3 regions of the Streptomyces sp. NBC_00096 genome follow, and region 2 is predicted to be linked to each of the others. Evidence: riboswitches for the same ligand, from Rfam matches in the RefSeq annotation. Region 2 holds a riboswitch; each other region holds the start of a gene.
The links. A riboswitch is a leader RNA that binds a small molecule or an ion and turns the genes downstream of it on or off. The one in region 2 is predicted to bind cobalamin.
Positions count from the first base shown of each region.

Region 1: another riboswitch for cobalamin. It lies ahead of OG904_RS24215 (cobalamin biosynthesis protein); the one in region 2 lies ahead of OG904_RS07570 (energy-coupling factor ABC transporter permease).
Region 3: another riboswitch for cobalamin. It lies ahead of OG904_RS30985 (aldehyde dehydrogenase family protein); the one in region 2 lies ahead of OG904_RS07570 (energy-coupling factor ABC transporter permease).

Region 1 is NZ_CP108221.1:5,483,849-5,487,115, reverse strand. It holds gene OG904_RS24225 (anion permease) at 107-1,381, shown strand; gene OG904_RS24220 (hypothetical protein) at 1,410-1,631, shown strand; cobalamin riboswitch at 1,793-1,943, shown strand; gene OG904_RS24215 (cobalamin biosynthesis protein) at 1,982-2,956, shown strand; gene OG904_RS24210 (cobyric acid synthase) at 2,953-3,267, shown strand, end outside.
Region 2 is NZ_CP108221.1:1,822,376-1,825,642, forward strand. It holds gene OG904_RS07560 (AfsR/SARP family transcriptional regulator) at 1-601, shown strand, start outside; gene OG904_RS07565 (flavodoxin family protein) at 612-1,349, opposite strand; cobalamin riboswitch at 1,439-1,635, shown strand; gene OG904_RS07570 (energy-coupling factor ABC transporter permease) at 1,664-2,371, shown strand; gene OG904_RS07575 (energy-coupling factor ABC transporter substrate-binding protein) at 2,377-2,808, shown strand; gene cbiQ (cobalt ECF transporter T component CbiQ) at 2,812-3,267, shown strand, end outside.
Region 3 is NZ_CP108221.1:6,923,416-6,926,682, reverse strand. It holds gene OG904_RS30990 (serine hydrolase domain-containing protein) at 1-1,102, opposite strand, end outside; cobalamin riboswitch at 1,326-1,512, shown strand; partial or broken gene OG904_RS30985 (aldehyde dehydrogenase family protein) at 1,702-2,118, shown strand; partial or broken gene OG904_RS30980 (IS3 family transposase) at 2,193-3,267, shown strand, end outside.

The DNA of each region.
Region 1 (3,267 bases), 3.7 Mb from region 2:
TCGGGTGCCGGGTCGATACACCGCATGACCCCTGGCAGTTCACCTTCCGTTCATCCAGGTTGCCTACGGTCCACGAACCACTGACGTCAAACAGAAGCCTGGGTAAATGGAGCACATAACGCTTCTCCTCGGGATCGTGATCATCACCGCTCTCGTGTTCGATTTCACGAACGGTTTTCACGACACGGCCAACGCGATGGCCACCACCATCTCGACCGGCGCCCTCAAGCCCAAGACCGCGGTGGCCATGTCCGCCGTGCTCAACCTCGTCGGCGCTTTCATGTCCGTGGAGGTCGCCAAGACGATCTCCAAGGGCCTGGTCAACGAGGAAGGCATCCAGCCGGAGGTCATCTTCGCCGCCCTGGTCGGCGCGATCCTCTGGAACCTCGTCACCTGGCTGGTGGGACTGCCCTCCAGCTCCTCGCACGCCCTGATGGGCGGCCTGATCGGTGCCGCGGTCGCTTCGGCCGGCATGGGCGCGGTCAACGGCAGCGTCGTCGTCACCAAGGTGCTGATCCCCGCGATCGCCGCTCCGATCGTCGCCGGCGTCGCCGCGTACCTGGCCGCGAAGGTCACGTACAAGGTCGGCAAGGGCATGGGCGAGAAGACCTCGGCCAAGGGTTACCGCGCCGGTCAGATCGCCTCCGCCGGTCTCGTCTCCCTCGCGCACGGCACCAACGACGCGCAGAAGACGATGGGCATCATCACCCTGGCGCTCGTCGCCGGCGGTGCCATCGCCCCCGGCTCCAACCCGCCGGTCTGGGTCATCGTCTCGGCCGGCATGGCCATCGCGATGGGCACCTACCTGGGCGGCTGGCGCATCATCCGCACCATGGGCAGCGGCCTGACCGACCTGCAGCCGCAGCAGGGCTTCGCCGCCCAGACCTCGGCCGCCAGCGTCATCCTCGCCTCCTCGCACCTCGGCTTCTCCCTCTCCACCACCCACGCGTGCTCCGGCGCCGTCATGGGTGCGGGCCTGGGCCGCAAGGGCGGTGTGGTCCGCTGGTCCACCGCCACCCGCATGTTCATCGCGTGGGGCCTGACCCTGCCGGCCGCGGCCCTGGTCGCCTCCGGCGCCGAGCTGGTCATGCGCACCGGGGACATCGGCGTCACCGCCGTCGCGCTCTTCCTGGTCGGCTCCTGCGTCGCCATCTGGTTCATCTCGCGCCGCCAGGTCGTCGACCACACCAACGTCACCGAGGTGGCCCCGGCCGCCGCCGGGGAGCCGGGCGTGGTCACCACGGCCATGGCCGCCGTCGCCGTCCCGCCGATCGCGGGCACCCCCGCCGCCGGCACGACCGCCGCGGTGACCGACGAAGCCTTCAAGGCCACCATCCCGGCCGCCCCGGCGACCCCCGCGGCTCCCGCCGCCGCGGTCTGACCCCGAGAACGACAGAGGAATCCGCAGCATGAAGATCGACTGGGCAGCACTCGGCTCCGTCTTCGGGGTCAGCCTCAGCGCCACCGTCGTCCTCGTGACCCTGTTCACCCTGGGTCTGATGGGCCTGTCCAAGCACGAGGCCGCCACCGAGCGGGGCGGCGCCGCCACCCTGGCCCGCAGCGGCGCCTACGCCTGCTTCGCGCTCTGCGCGGCGGCCGTGAGCTACGGGATCTACCTGATCGTCGCCTGAACCACCCGCGTCGCTCGCGTCACCCGCACCACATGCATCACCTGCGTCACCTGCGTCACCTGATGGCGACGGCTCCCTCCGGGTCCTCCCGGGGGGAGCTTTCGCATGCCCCGGCCCACCCGTCACCACCACCCCACCGCAGGTCAACGGCGAGTTGACGGGCATTCGCGCTGCGTGGTGGACTGCCCGAGCCATTACGGCGGCATGGAGAGGAAGTCCGGTGCGAATCCGGCGCGGTCCCGCCACTGTCACCGGAGCACTCGGCCCGAGTGCGTCCGGGAGCCAGGAACTCTCACCGCCGGACACGTCGAACCAGGGCGCGGACCCTGAGCGAGGACATACCTGCCACCATGCGTGCCGATCGCGTCTTCGCGTACGGCGCCACGGCCGGCCTGATCGGCGACCGGATCCTCGGGGATCCGCGCCGAGGGCACCCCGTGGCCGCCTTCGGACGAGCCGCCGCCGCCGTCGAACGCGCCCTGTGGCGCGACGACCGCGCGCGGGGCGCCCTGCACACGCTGGTGTGCGCCGGGGGTGCGGCCGCCGTCGGCGCGCTCGGCGCCCGCGCCGTGCGCTCCCGGCCCGCGGCCGCCCGTATCGCCCTCACCGCAGCCGCCACCTGGGCCGTCGTGGGCGGCACCTCGCTGGGCCGCGAGGCCCGCACCATCGGCGGAGCCCTGGCCGCCGGGGACGCCGCGGCGGCCCGGGAACGGCTGCCGCACCTGTGCGGCCGCGACCCGCAGGCCCTGGACGAGCAGCAGATGGCCCGCGCCGTGGTGGAGTCCGTGGCCGAGAACACCTCCGACGCGGTGGTCGGGGCCCTGGTGTGGGGCGCCGTCGCCGGCGTCCCCGGGCTGCTGGCCTTCCGCGCCGTGAACACCCTGGACGCGATGGTCGGCCACAAGTCCCCCCGCCACCTGCGCTACGGCTGGGCCTCCGCCCGGCTGGACGACGTCGCGGGCTGGCCGGGCGCCCGGCTGACGGCGCTGGCCGCCGTCCTGGCCGGGCCCGACCGGGCGGGAGCCGTACGGGCCTGGCGCGCGGACGCCGCTAAGCACCCGAGCCCCAACGCCGGACCGGTGGAGTCCTCCTTCGCCGGGGCGCTGGGCGTACGGCTCGGCGGGACCCTCGCCTACGGGGGCCGGGTCGAACACCGGGCCGTGCTGAACGGCGCGGCCGGGCGGCCCGTGGAGGTCGCCGACATCGAACGGGCGGTACGGCTGTCGCGCCAGGTGACCTGGGTGGCGCTGGGGGCCTGTGTGGCCGCCCGGATGCTGGTCTCCCGCATGGCCGGCACTTCCCGTACAGGAAAGGGGCGCGCATGAGCGGCGCGAAGCGCGGCGGGGGACTCCTCGTCGCCGGTACGACCTCGGACGCCGGCAAGAGCGTGGTCACGGCGGGCATCTGCCGGTGGCTGGCCCGCAGCGGTGTGAAGGTGGCCCCGTTCAAGGCCCAGAACATGTCGCTGAACTCCTTCGTGACGAGGGAGGGCGCCGAGATCGGCCGCGCGCAGGCCATGCAGGCACAGGCGGCCCGCGTGGAGCCGACCGCGCTGATGAACCCGGTGCTGCTCAAGCCGGGCAGCGACCGCAGCAGCCAGGTGGTGCTGCTGGGCAAGCCGGTCGGCGAGATGAGC
Region 2 (3,267 bases):
CCAGGGCCGGCTCGACGAGGCGGCCCGGCGCTGCCGGCGCATCGCGCCCGTCTTCGAGGCGGCCGGGGACCGCTACGGCCAGGCGCACGCCCTGCGCGGGACCGGTCAGGTGCTGCTCGCGCGCGGCGAGCCGGAACGCGCCCTGGAGGTGCTGCGCGAGGCCCTGGCCGTGGCGGTGCTGGGCGGCGCGGCCTGGCCCCGGATGTGCGTGCTGCGCTGGGTCGCCGACGCGCAACGGCTGCTGGGCCGGCTGGACGAGGCGGAGGCCGGCTTCGGGGAGGTGCTGGCCTTCACCCTGGGTTCCGGCGATCTGGCCGGGCAGAGCGCGGCCCGGATCGGGCTGGGCAGGATCGCCCAGGACCGCGGGGACACGGCGGGGGCCCTGCGCCACCTGCGGGAGGCCGACGCGCTGGGCCGCCGGTCGGGGCAGAGCCTGGTGCGGGCGTTGGCGGCGCCCCCGCTGGCCCGTGCGCTGCTGGCCTCGGGGGACGCGCCGGCGGCCCGGGCGGTGCTGGAGGAGACCCTGTCGAGCTGCCGCAGGATGAACGCGCGGCCACTGCTGGCGCAGCTGGAGTCGGCGCTGGCCGACGTACCGGGGTAGGGGGCGTCCCCTACCGGTGCTCGGGGTTCGGGAAGTCGAAGCGGCAGCCCGCGTCCCACAGGGAGCGCTGGTTGCCGTGCGCGGGCATCCCGCCGTTGCGCTTGAGCAGCGCGGCGAGGTGCATGAGGTTCCAGCTCATGAAGGCCGTGTTCCGGTTGGTGAAGTCGTTCTCGGGGCCGCCGGATCCGGGGTCCATGTACGAGGGTCCCGGCCCGGCCTCGCCGATCCAGCCGGCGTCGGCCTGCGGCGGGATCGCGTAGCCGAGGTGCTGGAGGCTGTAGAGGACGTTCATCGCGCAGTGCTTGACGCCGTCCTCGTTGCCGGTGATCAGGGCCCCGCCCGCGCGCCCGTAGTAGGCGTACTGGCCCTGCTCGTTCAGGATCGAGGAGCAGGCGTAGAGCCGCTCGATGACCTGCTTCATCACCGAGCTGTTGTCCCCGAGCCAGATCGGGCCGCAGAGCACGAGGATGTCGGCGTCCATGATCTGGCTGTAGAGGACCGGCCACTGGTCGCTCTCCCAGCCGTGGTCGGTCATATCGGGCCAGACACCGGTCGCGATGTCGTGGTCGACGGCCCGGATGAGCGAGGTCCGCACCCCCGCGGCCTCCATCACCGTACGGCTCCTGCCGATCAGGCCCTCGGTGTTGCTGGGCTCGGGTGATCGCTTGAGCGTGCAGTTGACGTAGACGGCGGTCAGGTCGGAGTAGTCGAACGGGTTCGCGGTATCGGTATCGGTGTCGGCAGCCACGCCACCAGCCTCGGCGCCGCCGGGCTCGGCCGCCACCGGGCCGCACCCGTCCGGGCCCGGGGCGGGTTGGTACCGGTCCGTGCGGCCGACTAGGGTCAGCGGGCCTTGGTGTTCGGGAAACCGGTGGGAAACCGGTGCGGCCCTCGCCACTGTGATCGGGAAGTCCGGCTCCACTCCTGCGGGAAGGCCACTGGGCTGCGCGGGGGTTTCCGTGCTGCCCGGGAAGGCGGGGCCGGGACGGCAGCACCCGTGAGCCAGGAGACCGGCCGGGGCGCGTTGTCCATCCACGAGGTGCTGGAGAGGTCTCCCCACTCATGCATATAGCCGAGGGGTTCCTGCCCCCTTTGCACGCGGCCGCCTGGGGCGCCGCGTCCGCTCCCTTCGTCGTCCACGGCGTCCGCTCGCTCACCCGCGAGGTGAAGGCCAACCCGGAGAGCACCCTGCTGCTGGGTGCGTCCGGCGCGTTCACCTTCGTCCTTTCCGCGCTGAAGATCCCGTCGGTGACGGGCAGTTGCTCGCACCCCACCGGCACCGGGCTCGGGGCGATCCTGTTCCGGCCGCCGGTCATGGCGGTGCTCGGCACGATCACCCTGCTCTTCCAGGCCCTGCTGCTGGCCCACGGCGGGCTCACCACCCTCGGCGCCAACGTCTTCTCGATGGCGATCGCCGGCCCCTGGGCCGGTTACGCCGTCTACCGGCTGCTGCGCCGGTTCGACCTCCCGCTGATGGTGACCGTCTTCTTCGGCGCCTTCTTCGCGGACCTGGTCACCTACTGCGTCACCAGCGTGCAGCTCGCGCTGGCCTTCCCGGACCCGGCCACCGGGTTCCCGGGCGCGCTCGCGAAGTTCGGGGCGATCTTCGCGGTCACGCAGATCCCGCTGGCCGTGAGCGAGGGCCTGCTGACCGTGCTGGTGATGCGGCTGCTGATGCAGGCCAGCAAGTCGGACCTGGTCCGGCTCGGGGTCGCGAAGCTGACGCCCGCCCGCCCCGGGGAGACCGAAGCGGAGGTGGCGGCCCGATGAGCGGGATGTCCCGGAACACGAAGATCAACGGCCTGCTGCTGCTCCTGGTGGCGGCGCTGGCTGTCCTCCCGATCGCGCTGGGGATGGGCGAGGGCAAGGAGGAGCCCTTCGCGGGCGCCGACGCGCAGGCGGAGTCGGCGATCACGGAGCTCAAGCCGGACTACGAGCCGTGGTTCTCGCCGCTGTACGAACCCCCCTCCGGGGAGGTGGAGTCCGCACTGTTCGCGTTGCAGGCCGCCCTCGGCGCGGGTGTGCTCGCCTACTACTTCGGCGTCCGCAAGGGCCGCCGCCAGGGCGCAGCCGCCGCGGCCGCGGCCGCAGCCGCTCCGTCCGCCTTCCCCGCCGCGGCCGCCGCCCCCGCCACCTCCGCCGCCTCCGCCGCGGCCCCCTCCCCTGCCGCCGCGGAGCCCTCCGCCCCGGCGCGCGCGGAGTCGTAGGCGGTGCTGCCGATCGACGTGGCGGCGCACTCCAGCCGCTGGCGCGGCCGTCACCCGCTGGAGAAGGCCCTGCTGGGTATCGGGCTGACGGTCACCGCCGTCTGCCTGCCGCCCTGGCCGGGCGGGCCGCTCGTGGCCGCCGCCACCCTCACCGTGCTGCTGGGCCCGGCGGGGGTCGCCGGGCGGCAGCTGTGGCGGGCCTTCCGGCTCCCGCTCGGCTTCTGCTTCACGGGGGCGCTGCCGCTGCTGTTCGCGGTCGGCGGCCCGGCGGGTCCGCTCGCCCTGGCCCCCGACGGCCCGCGGCACGCCGCCGAACTGCTCCTGCGGACCTCGGCGGCCTCGCTGGGGCTGCTGCTGTTCGCTTTCACCACCCCGGTCTCCGACGTGCTGCCCCGGCTGGTCCGGGCCGGGGTGCCGGCCCCGGTGGTGGACGTGGCCCTGGTCATGTACCGGATCGGC
Region 3 (3,267 bases), 5.1 Mb from region 2:
TCCAGGGGCGGCTCGCGTACCAGTAGCCGGGCGTGGCCTTGTCACCCGAACTGACCGTGCTGATGGCCGGGTTCACGATGCATTCCGGCCAGGCCCGGGCCGGGTCGCAGGGGACGCCGGGGATCGGGGTGGAGGGAGCTCCCGCCCCGGTGGGGTTCAGTTCGGTCATCATCTGCGCGAGCTGCGCCGGGGGCAGGAGCCGGCCGCCGACCAGTGCGCGGATGAAGGTGATCAGGTCACCGCTGGTGGACACGACGGCTCCGGCCGCGCCGCCGATGGAGGGGTTCCAGTCGGCGGCCGGGACGGAGAGGTGGCCGAACAGCCCGCGCCGCTGCAGGTAGTTGGTGAAGAACTGGTCGTGGGGCGTCGGCAGGGTGGGTGTGGACCCGGGGAGCACGGTGTGGGTGAGGCCGAGTGGCTGGATGATCCGGCGGGTGACCTCGTCGGCCCACGGATGCCCGGTCACCCGCTCGATGATCATGCCGAGCAGGACGTAGTTGGTGTTGCTGTAGTGCATCCCGCCGCCCGGGGCGAACAGCGGCCCGTGGGAGGCGCCTTCGTCGACGAGCTGCTGGGGGGAGTACTCCGGCAGGTTGGGGAAGCTGCTGCCCGCGCTCGCCAGCACCCCCAGGTCGCCGAGGTAGTTGAAGATGCCGCTGGAGTGCTGGAGGAGGTTCCGCACGGTGATGGGCGGGCTGCCGGGCGGGGGGTTGAAGCACTGCCCGGTGCCCGTGTTGCAGCCCGCGACCGGGTTCGTCTTCAGGACCGGGCCCAGCAGGCCGAAGACGTCGTCCTCGAGGCGGACCTTGCCCTCGGCGACGAGCTGGAGCACGGTCGTCGCGGTCAGGGTCTTGGTGATCGAGCCGGCCCGGAAGGGGCTGTCAGGATTGCGTACGGGTGTTCCCGCGTCCGTGGCTCCGGTACCGGTCCAGGAGACGCCGTCCTTGTAGACGCCGGCGATCACCCCGGGGATCCCGTCGCCGCCGACGGCGGTCCCCGCCTCGGCCCGCATGGCGGAGAGCAGGGGTTCGTGGCTGTCGTGTGCGGCGGCCGGTGTGGACGGCAGGCCCATGGCGGCGACCAGGACGGCCGCGGCGGCCACCGCGAGGCGACCCCTTGTGGTGCGTGGCGTGTGCGTGATGCGTGGGGTCTGCGTGATGTGTGTGGTGCGTGTTCTGCGTATGCCTCTCATCGTTCCCCCGTGTCGGTACCGCCGGACGGTGCCGCCCGGTAGCGGCGAAGCTACGCAGGACGGGTCGACAAGGGAAGGGCCGGGCGCGGCGCGCGGCCGCCGGTTGCGGCAGCGGGTCTGGACTTACTAGGACGTCCAACTATATGTTCGTGGGCACAAGGTCCGCGGTGCAGGGAAGCCGGTGAGAAACCGGCACGGTCCCGCCACTGTGACCGGGGAGTGTGCTGCCATCCACACGCCACTGACGGGTTCCGTCGGGAAGGCGGGCGGCACGCGGGGATCCGGAAGTCAGGATACCGGCCGCGGAACGTTCCGTGTTGTCCACGAGGATGGAGCAGACACGCATGGCACCGGTTTGTACCCATGACCCTGGTGATCCGGCGGAGCGCGCGCACCACCTGTCCACGCGCTCGTAGTTCTCACGACCTTCCCCAGCGGCGTGCCCCATCGGGTCCGTCCGCGGCTGCGCCGTGCCATCCCCGGATCCAACCTGACGAGAGCAGGCACCCATGGTCCGTGAACTCACCCATTTCATCGGCGGGAAGCACGCCACCGGAACATCCGGCCTCTTCGCCGACGTGTACGACCCCAACACCGGCTCGGTACAGGCCCGCGTCCCGCTCGCCGGGCGCGCCGACACCGAGGCCGCCATCGCCAACGCCGAGGAGGCGCAGGCCGGGTGGGGCCAGTGGAACCCCCAGCGCCGCTCGCGCGTACTGCTGCGCTTCCTGCAACTGATCGAAGGGGAGCGGGACTCCCTCGCCCGGCTGCTGTCGGCCGAGCACGGCAAGACCGTGGCCGACGCGCACGGCGACCTGCAACGCGGCCTCGAGGTAGTCGAGTTCGCCGCCGGGATCCCGCACCTCCTCAAGGGCGAGTTCAGCGACAACGTGAGTACCGGGATCGAAGTGCACTCCCTGCGCACACGGGGCCTCCCCCTGAGTGGTGGACACGCTGATACTGGATCTTGATTGATCCGGAGGAAGCGAGAAGACCACCGATGGCTCTGAAGGACTATTCGGACGAGTTCAAGGCAGATGCAGTGGCCCTGTACGAGTCCACGCCCGGTGCGACGTACAAGGGCATCGCCGCTGACCTGGGCGTCAACCGGGCGACCCTGCGGGAGTGGGTACTGCGGGACCGCGAACGCCGTGGCGGCACCGCCGCTGCTGTGATGCAGGCCGCCGGCCACGGGGCGGCGGTGTCGCCCAGTGATCCGGACGAGCGGGTCCGGCGGCTGGAGGCCAGGGTGGCCGAGCTCGAGGCCAGTGAGCGCAAGCTCGCCACCGAGCGGGACATACTCCGCAAGGCGGCCAAGTATTTCGCCGGAGAGACGAACTGGTGACCAGCCGCTTCCAGTTCGTTGACGACCACCGGGCCACCTATGAGGTGAAGCGGCTCTGCCAGGTCCTGGACGTCAACCGGTCCAGCTACTACAAATGGCTCGCCGGCGCCCAGGCCCGGGCCGCCCGGCAGCGCGATGACCAGGTCCTGGCCGGGGAGATCCGCAAGGTCCACAGCGAGTCCGGTGGCGCTTACGGCTCACCACGCGTGACCGCCGAGCTCCGCGAGAAGGGGCATGTGGTCAACGAGAAGCGGGTCGCCCGGGTCATGAGGACGCACTCCGTCACCGGCATCCGGCTGCGCAGACGCGTCCGCACCACCGTCCCCGACCCGTCGACCACACCGGTCGCAGACCTGTTCCAGCGAGACTTCACCGCCCCTGAGCCCGGGCGGAAATACATGGGCGACATCACCTATCTCCCGCTCGCGGGAGGAAGTTCCTCTACCTCGCGACCGTGCTGGACTGCTTCAGCCGCAAGGTCGTGGGCTGGTCCATCGCCGACCACATGCGCACCGGCCTGGTCGCCGACGCACTGCGGATGGCCGGCTCGACCCGCGGCAGCCTGGACGGCGCCGTGTTCCACTCGGACCACGGCGCCCAGTACGGTTCCCGGGCCTACGCCAGCCTCTGCGACCAGCTCGGGGTGACCCGTTCCATGGGCGCGGTCGGCACCAGCGCCGACAACGCGGCCTGCGAAAGCTTCCACGCCTCCCTGAAACGCGAGACCCTC